2 regions of the Caballeronia sp. LZ043 genome follow, and region 1 is predicted to be linked to the other one. Evidence: riboswitches for the same ligand, from Rfam matches in the RefSeq annotation. Region 1 holds a riboswitch; the other holds the start of a gene.
What was found. Region 1 has a riboswitch for manganese ahead of QCE64_RS00470 (sodium:calcium antiporter). Riboswitches for the same ligand answer to the same signal wherever they lie in the genome.

Region 1 (10,934 bases):
AGATCGACGACGAATTGGCCGCCGTCACCGTGCCGTCCTTCGCGAACGCCGGCTTGAGCGACGGGATCTTCTCCACGTTCGCCTTGAACGGCTGCTCGTCGCGCTGGATCACGACGTCGCCTTTCCTGCCCTGCATCGTCACCGGCGCGATTTCCCAGCCGAACGAACCGTCTTCGTTCGCCCGCCGCGCGCGGTTGAGCGATTCGATCGCGAACGCATCCTGCGATTCGCGCGAGAACGCATACGATGACGCACACTGCTCCGCGAACGTGCCCATCAGACGGCCTTTCTCATACGCGTCCTCGAGTCCGTCGAGGAACATGTGGTCCAGCACCTGGCCGTGTCCCATGCGCATGCCGCCGCGCGCCTTCGGCAGCAGATACGGCGCGTTGGTCATGCTCTCCATCCCGCCCGCGACGATCACCTCGGCCGAGCCCGCCAGCAGCATGTCGTGCGCGAACATCGCGGCGCGCATGCCCGAGCCGCACATCTTGTTGATGGTCGTGCAGCCGGTGGCGAACGGCAGGCCGGCGCCGAGCGCCGCCTGTCGCGCGGGCGCCTGTCCCTGTCCGGCCGGCAGCACGCAGCCCATGATCGCTTCCTGGATCTGCTCGGGCGCGATGCCGGCACGCTCGCGCGCCGCGGCGATCGCCGCCGCGCCCAGCTGCGCCGCCGTCAGCGACGCGAATTCGCCCTGAAACGCGGCCATCGGCGTACGCGCCGCTGCCACGATGACTACCGGATCCCTGCGTGTCTCACTCATGTTTGAGCTCCTTGATGACGCCTTGAATGACGGCGGGAACGTCGCCCAGACGCGCGGCCTGCGCCGCATCGGACGCGAGGACGTCGTTCTCCGCGGAATGCGCGCCGCTGCGGCTCATCGCGGCGATGCACGACTGATACACCGGATCGACCTCGGCCGGCGCGCTGATCATCATGCCCATGTTGCGCAGCCGGCCATCGTGCACGCCGTAGGTCCAGCCATGCACGGTGAGCGTCTGGCCGCGCGCCCATGCATCGCCGACGATGGTCGTGCGGCACACGTTGATGGCCTGCTCGATCGTGTTCAACTCCACCAGCCGGCGATGCCGCGCCTCGCCCATCGGCCATTCGTCGAGCAGCGCGGCGTGCTTCTCGCGCACGTCCTCGACATGACGCAGCCAGTTGTCGGCGAGGCCCACGCGCCGGCCCACCAGCGCCGCGCCCACGCCCGAGCAGCCGTAGTGACCGACGACCATGATGTGCTTCACCTTCAGCACATCGACGGCGAACTGGATCACCGACAAGGCATTGAGATCCGAGTGCACCACCACGTTCGCGATGTTCCGGTGCACGAACACCTCGCCCGGCGGCAAGCCGATGATCTGATTGGCCGGCACGCGCGAGTCCGAGCAGCCGATCCACAGATACTCGGGCGCCTGCTGATGCGCGAGGCGCTGGAAGAACTCGGCGTCTTCCGCCAGCTTGCGCTCGACCCAGCTCTGGTTATTCGAGAACAGATGGGCGAGGGGATTGGAAGCGTCGTCGTGGTCGTGATTGGAGTTCATGTTCGATAGTCGATGCAGGGATGCGCGGCCTTCAGGCGCCGGGCGCATCCGTTCGACCGGATGCACCGAACCGTTCCGGATAGCGGACGCAGAATCGGACATTCCGGTCATAGGGAAAAAAGTCGGCGAGTTCGCCGCGCAGCAACTGCTCCTTGTGACGCTGCCAGAGCGCGGGATCGAAGAAATCCGCGTGATGGCGCATGAACGCTGCGCGCACGCGCGGATCGCCGAGCAGAAACGTGCCGTACGTCTCGGGAAAGATGTCGTGCGGCCCGACGGTATACCACGGTTCGCCGGACAGCTCGTCTTCCTCGTGGCGCGGCGGCGGCACGCGGCGGACGTTGCAGTCAGTCAGGTACTCGATTTCATCGTAGTCGTAGAACACCACGCGGCCATGACGCGTCACGCCGAAGTTCTTGTACAGCATGTCGCCGGGGAAGATGTTCGCCTGGATCAGTTGCTTGATCGCGTCGCCGTATTCCTTGATGCCGTGCTCGATCGCTTCGTCGCTGCCGTTCTGCAGGAAGAGATTCAGCGGCACCATGCGGCGCTCGATATACACATGGCGGATCACCAGGTTGTTCCCTTCATATTCGATCATCGACGGCGCGTCGCGCTCCAGTTCGCGGATCAGCGCGTCGTCGAGGCGCGCGAGCGGCAGCGCGACGCTCGAATATTCGAGCGTGTCGGCCATGCGGCCGAGGCGGTCGTGCCGTTTCACGAGCTGATAGCGGTCCTGGATCTTTTCGCGCGTGGTTTCCTTCGGCGGCGGGAACGCGTCCTTGATGAGCTTGAACACATACGGAAACGAGGGCAGCGTGAAGACGATCATCACGAGGCCCTTGATGCCGGGCGCGACAATGAAGCGGTCGCTTGAATGCGACAGATGGTGCAGCAGGTCGCGATAGAAATCGTTCTTGCCCTGCTTCTGCAAGCCGACCGACGTGTAGATCTCGGCCTTCGGCTTGCGCGGCATGATGGTGCGCAGGAACTGCACGAACGCGGACGGCACTTCCATGTCAACCAGAAAATACGAGTGCGAGAAGCTGAAGATGATCAGCACCTGCTCGGGCGACAGCAGCACGGTATCGAGCGCGAGCTGCCCGGGGTGCGCATGACGGATCGCGATGGTGAACGGCAGCAGCGCATCGCCGTTGATGATGCGGCCCACGATATACGCCGCCTTGTTGCGGAAGAACAGCGACGACAGCACATGAATCTGGAAGTTGGGCGCGGGCGTGAGCGTGCCGAATGCGTCGCGCAGCGCCGCCAGGATGCACTGCACGTCGCGCGTCAGGTCCTCGAACGGCGTCTCCAGCTGGAAGTTCGTGACGATGCGTTCGAGCGTCCCGGCAAGCCCGTCCTTCTCCGGGTAATACGCGCGATACGTGGGCTTCGCGGCGGGCTCGTCGTTCTCGATGTATTCCGTCGAGATTGCGGGCCGCACGAAGATGAAGTCGTTGTTGAAGTACGAGCGATGCAGGATCTTGCAGCACACCGAGTTGAAGAAGGTCTCGGCGCACTCGGGTTGACGGTGTGTCGTCAACAGGCCGATGTAGTGCAGCTTGATCTGCTGCCAGACGTCGTCATCGATGTTCTCGGCGTCATATTCGTCCTCGAGCCGCATCACGCATTCCGCCACGCGCTCGTCGTAGGACGCGATGCGATCGCGCGCCAACTGCTGCAAGGCCGGCCAGTCGCCGCGCTCGAACAGCGGCTTGGCGCGGATGGCGGCGTCGCGGAACACGCGGTAATGGCGATCGAATCCTTCGAGCATCGTCTGCGCGACGTCGAAGCCGATTTGCGACGAGAGCAGCTTGGGGAAGTGATTCATGCCGGCGTGCGCCTCCGATGCAATCAGTTCATGCCGCCCTGGGCTTGCGCGGACGCTTTTCCGTGCCCGCCGTGAGCAGCGCGCGGCCCTGTTCCTCGTAGGCGGCGAGTTCGGCCAGCGTCGTGTTCAGGTCTTCCAGCTGACGTTCGAGCACTTCCCGGTGCGCCGCGATGGTATCGACGAAAGCCTGCAGCTGCGTGTTCGTGCCGGTGGGCGAGTCGTACAGATCGAGCAGCGTGCGGATTTCCGATAGCGTGAAGCCGAGGCGCTTGCCGCGCAACGTGAGCTTCAGACGCGTGCGGTCGCGCGGCGAATACACGCGCCGCAAGCCGTTCGACCCCGCGCGCTGCGGCGCGAGCAAGCCCTGATCTTCGTAGAAACGAATGGCGCGCGGCGTGACGTCGAACTCGCGCGCCAGGTCGGTGATGGTGTAGTGCGTCGGTTGAGTCATCGCGGCCGGCAGCGCAAAAGCGCACGCAACGTTAGAATGGACGTTTACGTTATCGTCAACTTCGCCAGATTGCAACGCGGCGCAAACCCGGAGGCAAGGACCGAATGAACGCACTCGAAAGCCAGCTCGACTATGTTTTTTCGGACGAATTGCCGGAGGCCGGCGGCGTCAAGGAAGTCGCGCCGGGTGTGTTCTGGCTGCGCATGGCGTTGCCGTTCGCACTCGATCACATCAACCTCTGGCTGCTGCGTGACGAGATCGACGGCGAGCAGGGCTGGACCGTGGTCGATTGCGGGATTTCGAACGAGACCATTCGCGCGAACTGGGAACGGGTGTTCGATACCGTGCTCGATGGCCTACCGGTGCTGCGTGTGATCGTCACGCACTGTCATCCGGACCATCTTGGCCTCGCCGACTGGATCTGCAAGGGCGGCGACAGGCAGCGCTGGAACGTGCGCTTGTGGATTTCGCTCGGCGAGTATGCGATGGGCCGCGTGATGGCCGCGGGCGACGGCTCGAATGCGGGCGGCGAGCGCGCGGCGGCGCATTTCGCGGCGCACGGCCTGACCGACGAAGCCTCGCTCGACGCGCTGCGCAAGCGCGACAGCTACTATCCGACCCTGGTCCCTTCCATTCCGCATGAATACCGCCGCATTCGCGACAACGATGTCATCCGCATCGGCGGGCGCGACTGGACGGTGGTCGCGGGCTTCGGCCATTCGCCGGAGCATAGCGCGCTGTTCTGCGCGGCGGACAAGCTGCTGATTTCAGGCGACATGGTGTTGCCGCGCATCTCGACGAACGTCTCCGTGTTCGCGCTGGAACCGGAAAGCAATCCGCTGGCGCTGTTTCTGGAATCGCTTGGCCGCTACGAGCCGATGCCCGCGGAGACGCTCGCGCTGCCGTCACACGGCAAGCCGTTTCGGGGCGTGCGGACGCGCATCGCGCAACTGCGCGACCATCATCGCGCGCGTCTGGCGGAAGTGCGCGAGGCGTGCATGGAGAAGCCGTGCAGCGCCGCCGATATCGTGCCGTTAATGTTCAAGCGCAAGCTCGACATCCATCAGATGACGTTCGCGCTCGGCGAGGCGCTTGCGCACCTGCATGTGCTCTGGCTCGATGGAACGCTCAGGCGCCGAACCGGCGATGACGGTGTGATCCGCTTCGCGCCGGCCTGACCGGCATTTACTGCACCGACACGCCACCCAGGTTCAGCCGCCCGAACGGGCTCACGTTGAAGCCGCTGACGTTGGCGCGCGTGAGTGCGGCGGCAGTCGGATAGACGAGCGGAATCCACAGCGCCTGATCGTGAATGATATTCTGCGCGCCATCGTACGACTGCGTGCGTTTGGCGACATCCGGCGTCGCCTTGCCGTCGGCGATGAGCTTGTCGAGTTGCGGGTCGCAGTAGCGCGCGAAGTTGATGCCGGACTTCACCGCGTTGCAACTGAACAGCGGCGACAGATAGTTGTCGGGGTCGCCGTTGTCGCCTGCCCAGCCCATGAAGAGCATGTCGTGCTGGCCAAGCTTCGCCGAGCGGATCAGCTCACCCCACTCGATCACTTTCACCTGCGCCTTCACGCCGATCTTCGCAAGGTCCGCCTGCAGCAACTCGGCGCCGACCTTCGGATTCGGGTTCAGCACGCTGCCGTTCGGACGCACCCAGATGGTCGTGTCGAAGCCGTTCGGAAAGCCCGCTTCGGCGAGCAGCTTCTTCGCGGCATCGGGCGAGTATTTGTAGGCCGCGATGTTCTTGTCGTAGCTCCACGTGTTCGGCGGATACGGATTCACCGCGGCCGTGCCGGTGTTGTCGAACACGGTCTTCATGTAGGTCGTGCGATCGAACGCCATGTTGATCGCCTGCCGCACCTTGGGATTGTCGAGCGGCTTCTTCTCCGTATTGAGCGCAACGAACGCGGTCATGAAGGCCGGCGTTTCGCTCACTTTCAGCGCGTGGTCCTTCTTTGCGTCGGTGACGTCCTGCGGCTTCGGCGAAAGCGCGATCTGGCATTCACCCGCCTTGATCTTCTGCGCGCGCACGGCCGCGTCCGGCGTGATCGCGTAGATCAGCCGGTCGATCTTCGGCTTCGGTCCCCAGTAGGCCGGGTTCACGTCGTAACGGATCACCGAGTCCTTCGTATAGCTCTTCAGTGCGAACGGACCGGTGCCCACCGGCTTGCTGTTCAGGTCGGTCTGCTGGTTCGCCTTCAGCAGCTTGTCGGCGTATTCGGCCGAATAGATGGAGGCGAAACCCATCGTGAGGATCGGCACGAAGGTGGCGTTGGGCTCGTTGAGTTCGAATTTCACGGTGTGGTCATCAACCTTCGTCACGGCCTTGATGAGCTTCACGAGGCCCATCGACTGCGCATGCGGAAAGCCGCTTGCGCCCGCGACCTTGTGCCACGGGTTGCTGTCGTCGAGCATGCGCGAGAAGGTGAACACGACGTCGTCGGCGTCGAGCGCCCGCGTCGGCTTGAACCACTCGGTCGTCTGGAACTGCACGTTCGGACGCAGATGGAAGGTGTACGTGAGGCCGTCGCTGCTCACGTCCCACTTCTCGGCGAGCGCGGGCGCGACCTTCTTCGCGGCTTCGTCGTAGGCGACGAGCGTGTTGAAGATGACATCGGCGGAAGCGTTGGTGGTCACGAGCGAATTGAACTGCACGACGTCGAAGCCGTCCGGGCTCGCTTCGGTGCAGATGGTGAGCGGCTTGGACAGCGCGATGCCCGGCGCGGCGAGCAGGATGGCCGCGGCAGCGGCGGCGACGAGTGTCAGGCGCATGAGATCTCCCGTGACCCGATGGTCACACGGCGTTTCGTTCTTGTTGGCGGATCAGGTCCGATGACGGTCGGCAGGCGCAGCAAGCAGCGCGCCCGGCGCGGCCAGCATAGCGAATGCTCGTTGCATCGACAACGATTCGATCCGCATACGCATATTCCTGCCATGAGCCAGGCGAGAAGGCGCGGCTTGCCGAAACCGGAGGCATCGGGCTACACTTGCGCCGTCTTTGGGGAGTAGCCTTCCTTCGTGCGCGAAGGAGAACGCGTCAACATCCTCGGCCCTGCTGCCGTGGCGCGTTCGACCGGACCGGTTTGGCGAGACCATCGATGCACTGCGTCGTTCCTGGCCGGACGGCGCGTGGTGCATCGTGGTTCGCTCAGCGTCCGGCCGTGGAAAGATCGTGTCCCTACAACTACAACGTCTCCTTCTCACGCGTCTTTCGGCGCTTCCGCCGCGTTCGTCGCATTGCTTCATGCGAGGTGCCGCATGACGATGCTCTTCATCGAACTCGCACTGATGCTCGCGATCATCCTGATCGCGTCCGAACTCTTCACCAACGCGCTCGAACATCTCGGCGAGCGGCTCGGCATTTCCGAAGGCGTGACCGGCTCGCTGTTCGCTGCCGTCGGCACCGCGCTGCCCGAAACCACGGTGCCGATCATCGCCTTGCTCGGCGGCACGCCCAGTCGCGCGGTCAACGAGGAAATCGGCGTCGGCGCGATTCTCGGTGCGCCGCTGATGCTCGCAACGCTCTCCACCTGCCTGATGACGATTGCGGTGCTCAAGTCGCGCGGCTTGCAAGGACGGATCGTGCCGGAGCGCAGCGGCTTCACGCGGGATCTCAACTTCTTCCTGTTTGCGTTTTTGATCGCGTGCGCGGCGATGTTCATCCCGCATCACGCATGGCCCGTGCGAGCGATGTTCGCGGCGGGCCTCGTCGGGCTATACGTCATGTATGTCATCTCGACGTTCAGGGCCTCGGCGAACCTGGTCGAAAGCGGACACGGCACCGAAGCGCCTGAGGCGCTGTTCGCTTCGCGCCTGGGATTGAAGACGTCCATGGGCAGCATCATGCTGCAGTTCCTGGTCGGCATCGTGTTGCTGGTGGGCGGCGCGAAGGGCTTCATTCACGGCGTCGAAGGGGTGTCGCAGGCGCTTGGAATCTCCGCGCTGCTGCTGTCGCTGATCATCATTCCGATCGCCACCGAATTGCCCGAGAAGGTGAACAGCATCCTGTGGGCGCGCAGAGGGAAGGACACGCTCGCGTTCGGCAACATCACGGGCGCGATGGTGTTCCAGGGCACCTTGCTGCCCGCGATCGGCATCATGCTGACGCCGTGGGAACCGCGTGTCGAAGTGCTGACCGGCGTGTTGATCACGCTGGCGGCGGCGGCGTGGCTGCGCTTCAATGCGAAGCCGAATGGCGTGGTGCTGTGGGCGCTGCTCGGGAACGGCGTGCTGTATGCGGCCTATCTGGCGCTGACGCTGGGTCGATAAAGCCCGACAGCTCAAGCCCCGCCACAAATAAGAATGCCCGCGCGAGGCGGGCATCAAGAGCGAAGCAGCGCGCCCGACATCGGCGCGTTGTTCTTGTTGTTCTTGTGTTATCGGCGCGGCAGCTGAAAACTTTAGAAGCGCGCGGCTTGTTGATAGCGGCTTGCGGCCTTGGCGCCGTCCATCGAACGGCGATAGTTCGCGGCGAGCGCCGTCTGCGCCATCTGCGCGCGCGATGCAACAGCATCGATGCTCGCCTGGATCTTGCGGATGACCGCGAGCGACTCCGCCGGCTGCTCGGCCCGCAGCGCCATGACGAGCGGTGCGCGCGCTTCGGTCAGCTCGGCGGCGCGCGCCCAGTCTTCGTTGCCCACTGCCGTTTCGATGGCCTCGGTCAGCGACCAGGCTTCCTGAATCAGTTCGTGCTGGTTCATGTCCGGTCCTTAGCTCTTGTTGGTGGCCAGCGCGCCGGCGCTGTTGGTGCCGCCGAAGAGGGCGGTCAGATAGCTCGACTGCGTGGCCATCGACGACATCAACGAGTTGAGCGCCGTGAACTGGTCGTTGTACGAGGTGGTCAGCTGCGCGGTGTACGCGGTGAGCTGCGTCTGCTGATCGGCGATGCTGGTCAGGTCGTCGTTGAGCGCGGTCGTGCGCGTGTCGATGATGCCGCCGGTCTGCAGGAACGCCGTCAGGCTCGTGTTCAACTGCGCGGCCACGCCGTCGGTCGTGTTGAAGAGCGAGGCGACCGTGCCGCTGCTGTTGGTGAGCGCGTTGGTGAGCGCGTCTTCGTCGGTCGAAAGCGTGCCGTCCGGCTGCAGCGTGATGCCGATCGACGCCAGGTTCACCTTGCCCGTGCCGACGCCGATGCCCTTGCTGATCGTGCTGGAGATCGTATTCTTGATGGTGTTCATCATCGAGTCGCCGAGCAGCGCGCCTTGCGAGCTGGCGGTCGAATCGAACGACGTCAGCGACGACGCCGTGCTGATGAAGTTGTTGTAGGCGGTGACGAAGGCATCGATGGCGGTCTTCTGGCCGGTGACGTCCTGGCCGATCGTGAGCGTCTGCGTCGTGCCGACGGAGTCCGCGGTGATGTTCATCGTGACGCCCGTCACCGCTTCCTTGATCGTGTTGCTCGAACTCGTGACCGGCGTGCCGGCCACCGTCAGGTGCGAGTCCACCCCCGCGCTGGATTGCGTCCAGCCGTTGGTGCTGCTGATGGTGGTGTGTTCGGGAACGGTGATGGTCTTGGTCGGGTCGGTCGGGTCCGGATCGGTGGTCGTGGTGGACGAGCTGACCTGAAGCTTGTTGATGGCGGAGGTGCTGCTGTCCGCGGTGACATCGACGCCGATCTGATTGCCGAGACCCGTCGACGTGGAGCGCAGCACGAGGTGCGCGCCGTCCGAGCCGTTGACGATGGTCGCGGTGACGCCGGGATTGTCGGACGCCGAGTTGATCGCCGACACGATGCCCGACAGCGTGTTGTTGCTGCTGTCGAGCTTGATGGTGCTGCTGTTGTTGCCGACCTTCAGCGTGATCGAGCCGGTGCCGAGCGCGTCGGTGGTCGAGAACGTGCCGGACGTGAGCGATTGCGCCGAGGCGATGTTCTGCACGTTGACCGCGTAGCTGCCGGCCACGGCCGTGGTGTCGGCGCTGCCGGTGAGGCCCTTGCCGTCGGCGGTGGCGGTGAACGAGCCGAGCGTCTTGCCGTTGGCGAGATTCGTGATCGAGCTTTGCAGCAGCGACAGCACGGACTTGAGCGTGCCGATCGCGGTGAGCTGCGTGTTGTCGGCGGTCTTCTTGTTGTTGAGCGCGTCGGTCTGGCCTGCGACCTTCGCGTTGACGATCGCGGTGACGAGCGAGTTCACGTCCATCGTCGAGTTGGTGGAACCGCTGATGATCGACTGTGCGGCCTGTTGTACGGCGCTGGTCGGATCGACAGTGGAACCCGATGTCGTGGCTACGGTGGTCATGTGTGCTCCGCTCGTATTACTTCGCGATCGTTTGGAATGAGGCGGAAGTCGTCATCTTCCGAAAACGCGCACAGGGAGACGAGCTCCCTTTGCGCTGACTGCTTTGCTGCTTTGTTGCTTCCGGCGCGCATTGTACTGGCTGATGCGCGCCGGTTACAGCGTCGGCCGTGATGCTTAGCCGAGGAGCTTCAGAACTTGCTGGGGCATCGAGTTCGCTTGAGCCAGCACCGAGATACCAGCTTGTTGCAGCACTTGAGCCTTCGACAGGTTCGCGGTTTCCTGCGCGAAGTTCGCGTCGGTGATCTGCGACTGTGCCGACGACAGGTTGGTCGACTGAGCCGTCTGCGTCGAAGCGATCGACGAGAAACGGTTCTGTGCGGCGCCGAGGTCAGCTTGAATCGAGTTGACGCTGTCGAGGGCGTTGTCGATCGATTCGATCGCCAGGTTCGCGCCGTTGGCCTTCGTCAGGTCGATGTCGGAGACCTTCGGGGGAACGTTCTGCGCATTGGCTTGAGCGATGCCGTCAGCGGCGCCCGTGGCGTTTGCGTTGTCCGCAAGCGCGCCCTTGCCGGTCAGCGTGCCGCCGGTCGTGTCGAACAGACCGGTCACCGACGCGCTGATGTCGGTTTCCGCGCCGTTTGCATCCACACCCTTGAAGGTGAAGCCGCCAGCGCCGTCGCCATAGATGTTGACGCTGCTGTAGGCCGGCGTGTCTGCCGAGCCAGCGACCGTGCCATCGGCCTTGAGCGAGATCGACACGCTGCCGAGCTTGGTCGTCGGCGAGGTCGTGGTGGCGGTGGCGACGTTAGCTGCGTCGTTCTGAACGGCCGTGATGTCCGTTTGGTCCGCGCCGCCGG
Region 2 (10,934 bases), on a different contig from region 1:
GCCGGGCTGCATCGTCTGCACGCCGATGATGCGGCTTTCCAGCGTCATCGCCGCGCGCAGCGGGTTGCCCGCGATATGACGCGCGCACCCGCTCGGCGACGCGCCATAGAGGATCGTCCCGGGCCGCACCCAGTCGCGATGCGCCCGCGGGTGCCACAGCACCGCCGCCGAGTTCGACAGTGACCGCGTGCCCGGCAGGTTGCGCGTGACGGCGTCGAAGGCGTCGACTTGCCAGTCGATCGCGCCATCATCGGCGTTGGCGAAATGGGTCATCAGCCCGATCGAACCGATCGACCCGATCCGCGACGCACGCAGCCACGCACGCTCATAGTCCGCCGGACGGAAGCCCAGCCGGTTCATCCCCGAGTTCATCTTCAACTGGATGTCGATGCGCTCACGCGGGCGGGCGGCTTCGAGCATGTCGAGCTGTTCGTCGCAGTGCACGGTGACATGCAGGCGATACCGGTCCGCCACCAGCACGTCAGCCGGTTCGAAAACGCCTTCCAGCAGCAGCACCGGCTTGTGCCAGCCGAGCTCGCGCACGCGCACGGCTTCGTCGAGATCGAGCAGCGCGATGCCGTCGGCCTCGGCAAGCGCCGGATAAATGCGCTCGATGCCGTGACCATACGCGTTCGCCTTGATCACGGCCCACACGCGCGATGTCGGCACCGTGTCCCGGACGAATTGCAGGTTGTGACGGATGGCGTCGAGAAGAATGCGTGCGGAAATCGGACGTGGCATGCGTGCTCCCCGGCATGGGCCGCCTGATCGGACGCGCCATGCTGCTTTTGTGAAAGAAGGCAGTGGAAGCACGAATCGTATCGGCCGGAAGGCAGTTTTTGTTATCGTATTCGCGCCGAATTTTGGTGGAAGACGCTGCCCGCCAAACACGCAGCCCAAGCTTCGCGACGCGTGCTTTCCGGCGTATCGTGAGGCTCACGCCGCATGCGGCGAAGGAGATCGCCATGACCGACGCCCGTCGTCTTGCCTGCCTGCGCATCGTGCTCGTGATCGTTGGGCTGATCGCGCTGTTCGCCGTCTATCCCCTGATGCTGCTCTGGCCTTCCGGCTGGGCCTGGGAAGGCACGCACGAAGGCCGCTCGGAGTACGCGCTGATGATCGTCGGCCTCTACGCGACGCTCGGCGTGTTCCTGCTGATCGCCTCGCGCGATCCGCTGCGGCACCTGAGTCTCATCTGGTTCACGGTGTGGTCGAGCATCGTGCACGGCGCCATCATGGCCGTGCAGTCATTCGGCGGCACGCAGTCTCATGCGCATATCGGCCATCTGGCCGGCGATGTGCCGGCGCTGTTCATCGTCGCCGCCGCGCTCGCGTACTTCACGCCGCGCCGCGGGCAGGCAGGCAAGCTCAGTTGAGATAGCCGAGATGCTCGGCCAGGATCACGCAGCCGACGCCCATCAGGATCAGCCCGCCGACAATCTCCGCCCGCTTGCCGATGGTCGCGCCCACGAGCCGCCCGACCATCACGCCGATGGTCACCATCAGCATGGTCGCGAAGCCGATGGTCGCGGCCGTGGAGAAGATATCGACATCGATGAACGCGAGGCCCGCGCCGACCGCCATGGCATCGATGCTGGTGGCGAAGCCGGTGAGCGCGAGCACCCAGAACGAGTGGGAGTTGGGCTTTTCTTCCTCATGCTCCACGGCGCGCAGGCCTTCGCGAATCATGCGCGCGCCGAGCAGACCCAGCAGCGCGAACGCAATCCAGTGGTCCCACGCGGTGACGTACTGCGCGGCCGCCTTGCCAAGCGCCCAGCCGACGAGCGGCGTCAGCGCCTCGATCACACCGAAGATCACGCCGGTCTTCAGGGCCTCGGCAATGCGCGGCTTGTGCAACGTGGCGCCTTTGCCGACGGCGGCCGCGAAGGCGTCGGTGGACATGGCGAAGGCGAGGAATAGTGTGGAGGCGAGGTTCATCGAGTAGCGCTCTGGTCGGGCAAGATGGAACGACAGAACGCGCGCCCGACCGGTCGCGGATCTGTCGATGGTCTTGCCAACCCTTGACGGTTGCCCATGCCACGGTCCGAACGACCGAGCGTGTTGACATGGACGCTTTCCCGAACGGAAAGCCGGCTACTCCCCAGCGAAGAGCCGTGAGCTTAACATGACTCCTGGGCCGTTCCTGCGCGTTCACGACAGGTTGCGGTACAGTGGGTACGTTATGCCGCAGTTTCCACCGCATGCCAACTCGCTCATGACGGAGGCGCCATGCAGGCAGGCCAGCTTACCCACGCGGCTGCGAAAGACGCAGTCGAACGGCTCTATCGCGCATTTGCCACGCACGATCTCATGCTGCTGCGCGAGGCCGTCACACCGGACTGGGCGTATCTTCCCGAACCGCCCAGAGAGCGTCCAGGTCCCGACCAGATGATTCCCATCTTCGCCGATCTCGCCATTGCGCTGCCCGACATGCGCATCGAGATCCTGGACATGCTGGTGCAGGATGATCGCGTGGGCGTACGCGCCGAAGTGAGCGGCACACAGGCCGGGCCGCTGATGGGCATCGCCGCCACCCGCAAGCCGCTTCGTTTCGCGATTCACTCCTTCCACGAGATACGCGGCGACCGCGTCTCGCAAACCTGGCATCTCGAAGACTGGCTCAGCGTATTCCGCCAGCTCGACGCCGTGCCGTCCGGGATCAGGCCATCGCCCTGAAAGTACTTCCGGATTGATGCTCAGGCGCGCCGCGCCTTGCCTTTCGCGCCGCGCGAGGCGGTCTGCCGCACCACATGTTCGACACACAAGCCGACGAGCGTCGCGTCCAGGCGCTCCAGCGCGCGAGCGGCTTCGCGGAGCGCGGCGGCATCGGTGCCGAAGGAATCGGAGAACAGCCACTCGCGCTGCCGGGCGGCTTCGCGCGTCGCCTGCACGGCTTCGCTCAATTCCGGCATGCGCGCAAAGCCCGCCGCGCGCGCCTTCTTTTCCAGACAGGCCACCAGTTGGTCCAGCGGCGCGGGCTCCACGCTCTCCACGAATAACGAGAGAAAGCGCAACACGCTGCCCTGCAAGCGCCGATGCGCATCGACGAGATCCCGAAGCGGCTCGGCGCGTTCGCGATCGCGCGCGGCCTGCACGGTAATGATGCTGGCGCCCAGGCTCGAATCGGCCGGGGCGGACGTGGCGGGTGATCGTGATCGTGTGCGGGTCAACATGGTAGCCAGTGACAGGTTCTTTGCGTCGAATGCAATGCGCTATGTATTTTGAAATATAACGCATCCGTCTTTGACACGGCATTCCGACCGTTCGGCCCAATCAAAAGCAGGGCTTCCGAGGGTCTACCGTTTCGTGCGTTTGCCTGGCGACGCCACGCCTTGATTTCGCGCGCAACCAGCGTCTATAGTCATCTACGCACGCTCCCACACGTTCCCGCAGCTTCGCCAAACAAGGCCTTCGCGGCCTCTTCCTGTCCCTTCCGCAGAACGTGCGTGCACCGGCCAGACGCCCGCCGCCGACGCGCATTCCCATCGAACCATCACAACGCCGCGTCCCTCCGGTTCGCATCCGCCCAACTAATTCGATATCGGCAACGGTTCGGGGTATCGCTTCGATATTTCTCGCGTCCTTCCTCATCATGAAACTCGTCCACAAGTTCGGCGCGCTCACGCTGCCCCTGTTGCTCGCGGCGTGCGGCGGCGGCTCGGACAGCGCCGGCCCCGCCGCGGTCAGCGATGCCGCGCGCCCGGTCATTCCCGCGCCGCTCACGTACCCGAGTGCCCGCGACATCGCCTACGGCATCAACGGCCACAACAACACCGGCGCGTACGCCCTTTCGAGCCCGGCGCTGCAACGGTCGCAATTGCGCGATCTCAACGTGAAGATGTACCGCATCGAGGTGCGCGATGCGCCAGGCGCCCGAACCCTCGCCAACGTCGCCAGGACGATGGCCGCCAGCGGCATCACCGTGTATCCGGTCATCCTGCTCGAACTCAATTTCGCCGGCGAGAGCGATGCCTACAGCGCCGCGTATTCCATCGCCCGGCAGATCGTCGCGGTGCAGCGCTACGCGTACTACGAAGTGACCAACGAACTCGCGGCGCAATGTCTCGTCGGCTGGGTGGACGGCGTGCGCAGCACCGACTTCGACAACACGCGCTTCCAGATTGCACGCGGCGTGGTGCGCGGGTTGATCGCGGGGATAAAGTCGCTGGATCCGCTGGGCAAGATCGTGATCGGCGGCAACACCTGGATGCACTATGGCTTCGATGTCATGCTCGCGAACGGCACGCAGCCCGACGGCACGACCGGTCATCCGAAAGTCACCTGGGACGTGACGGCCTGGCACTGGTATTCCGAGCAAGGCGATATCACCCACGCGTGCGGCGGCACGGGCTGCTACAACGTGATCGGCACCTTGAAGAGTTTCGGCAAGCCGGTGTGGATCAACGAAGTCGGTATCCGGCCGAGCTTTCCGGGCACCCAGCAACAGGCCGCCGATTACCTGTCGGTCAACATGCTGGGCGCGCTCAAGTCGATCTCCACGCAATACGGCATCACGTCACTGCAGGTCTACGAACTCTACGACGACCCCAGCGGCGGCGAAGGCCCGTACGGCATCATGCTGAACGACGGCAAGACGCCCAAGCCGGCCTACAGCGCGTTCAAGTCGTTCGTCGCGGCGCATCCGGCGCCGTGAGATCGCGCGCTCACTTCGCCAGCAGCCCGAACACGCCGACGCCGCTCTTCGTGCCCACATAGACCTTGCCGTTCGCGACGGTCGGCGTGATGAACTTGTTGCCCTGACCAAACTGGTCGCGTCCACTGGTGTCGCCGCTGTTGTAGAGCTGGGTCGCCAGGTTGCTTGCGTCGTAGGCGCGCAGCCCGGCGATGGTGCCGTTCTCCGCAGCCCACAGGATGCCGTTCGTGGCGCCATTGGCGGAAATGCTCGGCGTCGCGCCCGGCGCGCCGAAGGTGTTCGCGGTCTTGCTGGTGGGCGTCGCGGACAACGCAGCGTTCGATACCGCGAACGCCTTGATGCTGTCGCCGATCGAACCGAAGTACACCGTGTTGTTGAAGTAGGCCGGCCCGGCGAACATCGGCCCCGTGATCTGCCCGACGAGTTCCTGATAGATGTGGTCGGCGTTCGAATCGAACTTGCCCATCGACAGGCGGTTGACCACGTAGATGGTCGAGTTCTTGCCCGCGCCCACCGCAAGATGCTGGACGGTGCCGTTTGCATCGGTGAAATCGGGCAACACCATCGCGCCGCCCGAGCCGAGATCCTCGTCTTCGTTCGACTCCTGCACCGTGTTCGACGCCTGGAAGTAATCCTGCACCCGCAGCGGATTTGGGTCGATGCGCAGGAAGCCGTTGCCGTAGTTGCCGTTGATCGGCATTTCCTGGGCGTTTTGCGTCGGGTCGAAGGTGCCGTTGGCATCGAGCAGATAGATGCCCTGCCCGTCCGATGCCGGCCCCGCGCCGCTCATCCAGATCGCGCCCATCTGGCCGTTCGGCGTCAGGTTGAGCACGCTTGCCTGCTGGAGCGTGTCGGCGTTGTAGCCGATGACCCAGCCGGTGTACGGCATGAAATCGCAGTGCGAAGTCCAGGACGTGTACACGACGCCGTTCAACAGCAGCAACGCGGCCCGTTCGGCGTACTGGCCCGGCGTGAACGGCACCTGGCCGTTCTGGCTGCCCGCGCCGTTGCCCGGATAGCTCGCGGTGATTTCGGTCGGACCGTTGAAGAGCTCGGCGCCCGTGGTGACGTCGAGCGCGTGGATGCGCTGGTGATAGCCGCCCGACCCGTCCTTCGACATGCCGATCAAGTACATCACGCCATGCGGGCCGCGCGAACGGTCGATGACCGGCGTCGCCGTGACGCCGATGTTCGGCGTGATCTGAGCGCAGCCGTGGTCGTCGCTGGGCGACTCGCCGTTGCCGAGCGTCGAGACTTTCCAGAGCACGGCGCCGCTGTCGGCATCGAAGGCATAGACGTTCGCGTTCTCGGTCGCGACGTACAGCACATTGCGCGTGCCGCCCGCGATCGGCACGCCGGCCAGAAAGAGCGGCTGGGCATCGACGGCGCCGTCCACGTTGAACACGCCCACCTTGCCGAACGTCGCCGTATTGACGTTCGACGGCGTCAGGACGGTTTCGGCCAGTTGCTGGCCGGTTCGGGCGATGTCGTTGTGCCAGGTGGTGACGTCCGTCGGATGACTGACGGCGGTGGTCGAGCCGTTGCCGTTGCCGTTGCTGCCGGAAGGACTGGAAGCGCCCGAGGCGCCTGATGCACCTGATGCACTCGATGCCCCCGCTGGGCTCGATGCCCCCGAAGCCGCTCCGCCGCCCGCCGCGGATGAGGAGGCGTCCCCGCCGGAGCCGCCCCCGCTGCATGCGCCGATGATGATCGCGAGCAGCGTGACGCCGATAGCAGCGGCACAGGCAGGAACGAGCGCTTTCATGTGCAACTCCTCGACGGAGAGACGGGACGACCTGGAACCATCGCGCCGACACTTCAACGCGACGGCGATCCGTCTAATCAGCTTACGAAATGCCCACACGGATGCGGTTTTATGAAAGCGTTTTATTGCACCGCATCAAAGTATGCTAACCTAGGGTTATTACCTAGTTAGTTACCCCTAGTATGGAGTCCGCCATGGGAATCATCGCCGCCACCCCGATCGCCCTCGTTTCCTTCCTCGCCGCCAAGCTTCGCGCAGCCACGCGCGACGCGCTTCATACCCGCGCCAAGGTCAGCGCGCTGATGGCCGAAGCCTATCGGCGCGCGCAGTAATCTCGCGCCCCAACCGTCATTGCAGCGTGTAGGCAATGACGTAATCGCCGGCCTTGGTGCCGAGCGAGCCATGTCCGCCCGCGGTCACGAGCAAATACTGCTTGCCGCTGGCGTCCGCATAGCTCATCGGCGTCGACTGTCCGCCCGCCGGCAAGCGCGCTTCCCACAGCTTCCGGCCGTCGTGGACGTCGTAGGCGCGCACGTATTGATCGAGCGTGCCGGTCAGGAACGCAACGCCGCCCGCCGTCACGATCGTTCCGCCCAGACTCGGCACGCCGAGCGGCATCGGAATGGGCAAGGGCGCGCTGTCGACAATCGTGCCGTTCTTGTGCTGCCACGCAATCTTGTTCGTGCGCAGATCGACGCCCGCCATGTAACCCCACGGCGGCGCCTGGCAGGGAATGCCGAGCGGCGAAAGAAACGGGTTGATCTCGAAGCCGAACGGCGTACCGCGCGCCAGCTTGATGCCGCTGGTCTCGCTGACCACGCCGTCGCTCTTGCCTTCCGGGATCTTCTCGCGCGGAATCAGCTTCGACACGAACGCCATATAGTCCGGATTCGCGATCAGGATCTGCCGCACCGGATCGACTGAGATGCCGCCCCAGTCGAACACGCCGAAGTTGCCGGGGAACACCAGCGTGCCCTGCTCCGACGGCGGCGTGAACGGCCCGTCATAGCGCAGGCTCTTGAACTTGATACGGCACCAGAGCTGATCGAACGGCGTCGTGCCCCACATGTCCGCCTCCCGGATGCGCGGCGGATTGAAGTTGAGCGCGGAAACCGCCTGCGTCGGCGATGCATGGTCGCCCTTGGCCGCGCCCTGCGGCACGGGCACTTCATTGATCGGCACGATCGGCTGGCCGGTCTCGCGATTCAGCACGTAGATGCTGCCCTGCTTCGTCGACGCGATGATCGCCGGCTGCGTGCCCTGCGCCGTCTGCAGGTCGACGAGCGTCGGCTGCCCGCCCACGTCCATGTCCCACAGGTCGTGATGCGTGAACTGATAGTTCCAGCGCAGCTTGCCCGTCGCGCCGTCCAGCGCGACGAGTCCCGCACCGAACTTCTCCGCCTGCGGCGTGCGTTGGCCGCCCCATTGATCCGGCGTCTGGTTGCCCATTGGCAGGTAGATCATGCCGCGCTTCTCGTCGACGCTGAACATCGACCACATGTTCGGCGAATTGCGGACGTAGGTGCCGCCCGCGGCGATCGGCTCGGTGGCGTCCGGATTGCCCGGATCCCAGTTCCAGACGAGATGGCCGTCGTTCACGTCGAACGCGCGGATCACGCCGGAAGGTTCGTTGTTCGATTCGTTGTCGGTCACGTGGCCGCCGACGATCACGAGGTTGTGGAACAGCGCCGGCGGCGAAGTCGAGTAATAGCCGCCCGGCGTAAACGGGCCGACGTTGGCGCGCAGATCGATCGCGCCGTCCTTGCCGAAGCTCGCGCAGGGCTTGCCGGTGTCGGCGTCGAGGGCGATCAGGCGGGCGTCGGCGGTGGGCAGGAACAGGCGGCGCGGGCACTCGGCAAGCGCGGTGGTTTGTGCGGGCGTTGTTACGGGTGCGGGTGCGGCGGGTACTGATGCTGCGGCGGCATCGGCTGGAGCGGAGGCGGCCACATCCAAAGGAGCTGATGCGGCGGCGTCTGAAGGCGCGGAAGCGGCCGCATCGGAAGGAGCAGCAGCCGCATGCATTGCCGGATCGTAATAAGCGACGCCCCGGCAAGTCATATGCTCCCAATGCTTGAAGCCGACCGGGCTCTGGATCTGCGGATCGAAGCGCCATTTTTCCTTGCCCGACGCGGCATCCAGCGCGATCACCTTGCTATGCGGCGTACACAGGAAAATCGTGTCGCCGACCTTGATCGGCGTGTTCTCGTCGGTGGTCTCGGTGGGATCGCCGGAACCGGGCATGTCGCCGGTGCGATAGGTCCAGGCCACTTTCAGTTGATGCGCGTTCTCCGGCGTGATCTGCGTCAGCGGCACATAACGCTGCGCGAGCGGCGAGCCGCCGTAATCGGTCCAGTCGCCCGGCTTGCGTCCGGTGCCGGCGTTCGTGTCGGGTTGATTGGCATCGGCGGCGGCTTCCACGTCGATGCGTCCGGACAGGTCGTGCGGATCGCGGAAATACGTGCCGGCGCCGAGCAGCGACGTGAGAATGATCGCCGCCGCCAGCGGCGTACGCGCGGCCCGCGCGGTGGAAGGCGGCCCAAACATGGCCCCGCGATGCACGAACGGAATCAGCAGCCAGATAGCGAGCACGAGCCAGACCCACAGGCGCGGCATCAGTTGCCAGAAATCGAAATGCACTTCGAAGACGGCCCACAGCGTCGAGCCGAACAGCACGAGCGCGAACAGCAGGAGCGCCGAGCGGCGCCGGATCAGCAGAAGCAATCCGGTCAGGACGATGGCCACGCCCGTGACCACGTAGTACCACGAGCCTTTCACCGCCACGAGGTAAGCGCCGCCGATCCCCAGCAGCACGCCGATGACGACGAACACGATGGCCGTGAAGAACGTGAGCGAATGAAGTCTTCCGTTGCCAGCCATGCTGGACTCCCTCAGTGACGATGAATGGCGAGACACGGCCGGCGGGCGGTCGTGGTTCGGACGCTGTCGCGTCGTCGTCAGGAGCAATCAACGTGCCGTTTCGGCGGATGAAAGCGCGCCATGGGTAAAGCTTTACAAGTGACTTACGATAAAAGTCAGCGTGGTCGCGGCCAGAGTCCGCCGGGCGGCAACGCCGCGACCGCACCGGCGGCAAACGCCGCCTTCAGGTCGGCGCGTTCGGTGAAGCGCGGCGCATCCAGCCACATCAGGAACTCTTCGCCCCAGTTGCCCCAGGCGTTTTCGTCGAAGTCGAAGTCCTCGTCGAGGCGGCCGTGGTCGCGCAGATAGGCGCCCACCACCTGAGTCCCGTTCCAGTACGCGACGGCGACGTCGGTCAGATCGGCGGTCACGCCGCGCGGCAGATCGCGCAGCATCATCGCGACATGCGCCTTGAACGACTTGAATTCGATGGGTCTCATCGCCTGCTCCGCGTCAAAAAGATGCGTGATGGAAGACTGCTTCAGCTCACTTCCTTCAGGCGTGCTGCTCAACGGAACACGCCCTTGTTCAGATCCTTCTCGAACGCAGCGGTCCAGTTCGTGCCGTGTCCGATGCGATATTCGCGCTCCTTGAGCGTGGAGCGCCGCGTGATGGTGACGAGCCCTTGTAACGGATACACGTCATCGACGACATCGTTCTGACCGCCCTCCTGCACGAGGAAATCCTGCTCGTCGAGCCGATGGCGCGTCAGGATGGCCAGAAACTTCGCTCTTTCGTCCGGTGCGATCACTGACATGAGGGCCTCCATGATCGAACGCCGCCTGCCGGGCCGGCCGCCTTCGCATGCAGGCATCCGGGCCGGCCTGCTTCATTCAAAGTAGCACACGGGAAAAAGAACGGCGGCGCGTATCTTGCAACCAGCGCGGCACGGCGCACGCGCGCCGGTGTTCTTGAAAGGAGACGCATGACGATGAAACGCTCATCTCTGACGATCTGCGCCGGCGCGCTGATGGCGCTTACGGTCAGCCTGTCCGCCCGCGCCGACGACGCCGTCTGTGGCACGCTCGAAAGCGCGACCGGCGGACAGGACGCACCGATCACCCTGCGCGAGGGCGAAAGCGTGAACTTCTGGCGCAGCGGCGCGGTGCGGCATGGCGCGCTGCATGTCTACAAGGAAGGGGAGGTGTATCGCGTGTACTGGCAGCCGGAGGGAAGCGGCGACGTCTACGTACTCGCGAACGAAGGCACGAACAGCGTGCGGCTCATCCTGACGCCGACACGCGGGACGAAAGTGGACACGGGACCGGGCAGCCTGCCGCCGCAGAAAGTACTGTCCTGTCCCGCGATGTAGCGCCGTGGAGGAGACTTACTTGGCCGCCAGCACCTTGCCGATCGCATCGGCGACGATCTGCACGTTGCTGTCGTTCAGGCCCGCGACGCACATGCGACCCGAACGCAGGATATACACGCCGAATTCCTCCTTGAGGCGGTCCGCCTGTTCCGCCACGAGTCCGGTGTAGGTGAACATGCCGCGCTGCTTGATGTAACGCGTCAGCATTTCGCCTCGAACGTGGTCCTTGAGGCCGTCATGGATAGCCTGACGCATGCGCGCGATGCGCTGGCACATCGATGCCAGCT

Region 2: another riboswitch for manganese. It lies ahead of mntP (manganese efflux pump MntP); the one in region 1 lies ahead of QCE64_RS00470 (sodium:calcium antiporter).

What each region holds. Positions count from the first base shown of each region.
Region 1 covers NZ_JARUXT010000001.1:90,540-101,473, forward strand. The annotation lists gene QCE64_RS00440 (acetyl-CoA C-acetyltransferase) at 1-763, opposite strand, end outside; gene can (carbonate dehydratase) at 756-1,547, opposite strand; gene aceK (bifunctional isocitrate dehydrogenase kinase/phosphatase) at 1,579-3,381, opposite strand; gene QCE64_RS00455 (MerR family DNA-binding transcriptional regulator) at 3,410-3,832, opposite strand; gene QCE64_RS00460 (MBL fold metallo-hydrolase) at 3,937-5,010, shown strand; gene QCE64_RS00465 (ABC transporter substrate-binding protein) at 5,018-6,613, opposite strand; yybP-ykoY riboswitch at 6,825-7,002, shown strand; gene QCE64_RS00470 (sodium:calcium antiporter) at 7,100-8,110, shown strand; gene QCE64_RS00475 (flagellar protein FliT) at 8,242-8,541, opposite strand; gene fliD (flagellar filament capping protein FliD) at 8,551-10,077, opposite strand; gene QCE64_RS00485 (flagellin) at 10,252-10,934, opposite strand, start outside.
Region 2 covers NZ_JARUXT010000003.1:134,625-145,558, reverse strand. The annotation lists gene alr (alanine racemase) at 1-741, opposite strand, end outside; gene QCE64_RS20935 (DUF6632 domain-containing protein) at 966-1,376, shown strand; gene mntP (manganese efflux pump MntP) at 1,369-1,938, opposite strand; yybP-ykoY riboswitch at 1,948-2,115, opposite strand; gene QCE64_RS20925 (ester cyclase) at 2,230-2,676, shown strand; gene QCE64_RS20920 (hypothetical protein) at 2,697-3,173, opposite strand; gene QCE64_RS20915 (lipopolysaccharide biosynthesis protein) at 3,593-4,654, shown strand; gene QCE64_RS20910 (PQQ-binding-like beta-propeller repeat protein) at 4,665-6,419, opposite strand; gene QCE64_RS20905 (hypothetical protein) at 6,614-6,751, shown strand; gene QCE64_RS20900 (glucose/quinate/shikimate family membrane-bound PQQ-dependent dehydrogenase) at 6,768-9,296, opposite strand; gene QCE64_RS20895 (hypothetical protein) at 9,452-9,775, opposite strand; gene QCE64_RS20890 (hypothetical protein) at 9,844-10,092, opposite strand; gene QCE64_RS20885 (hypothetical protein) at 10,267-10,647, shown strand; gene QCE64_RS20880 (amino acid aminotransferase) at 10,663-10,934, opposite strand, start outside.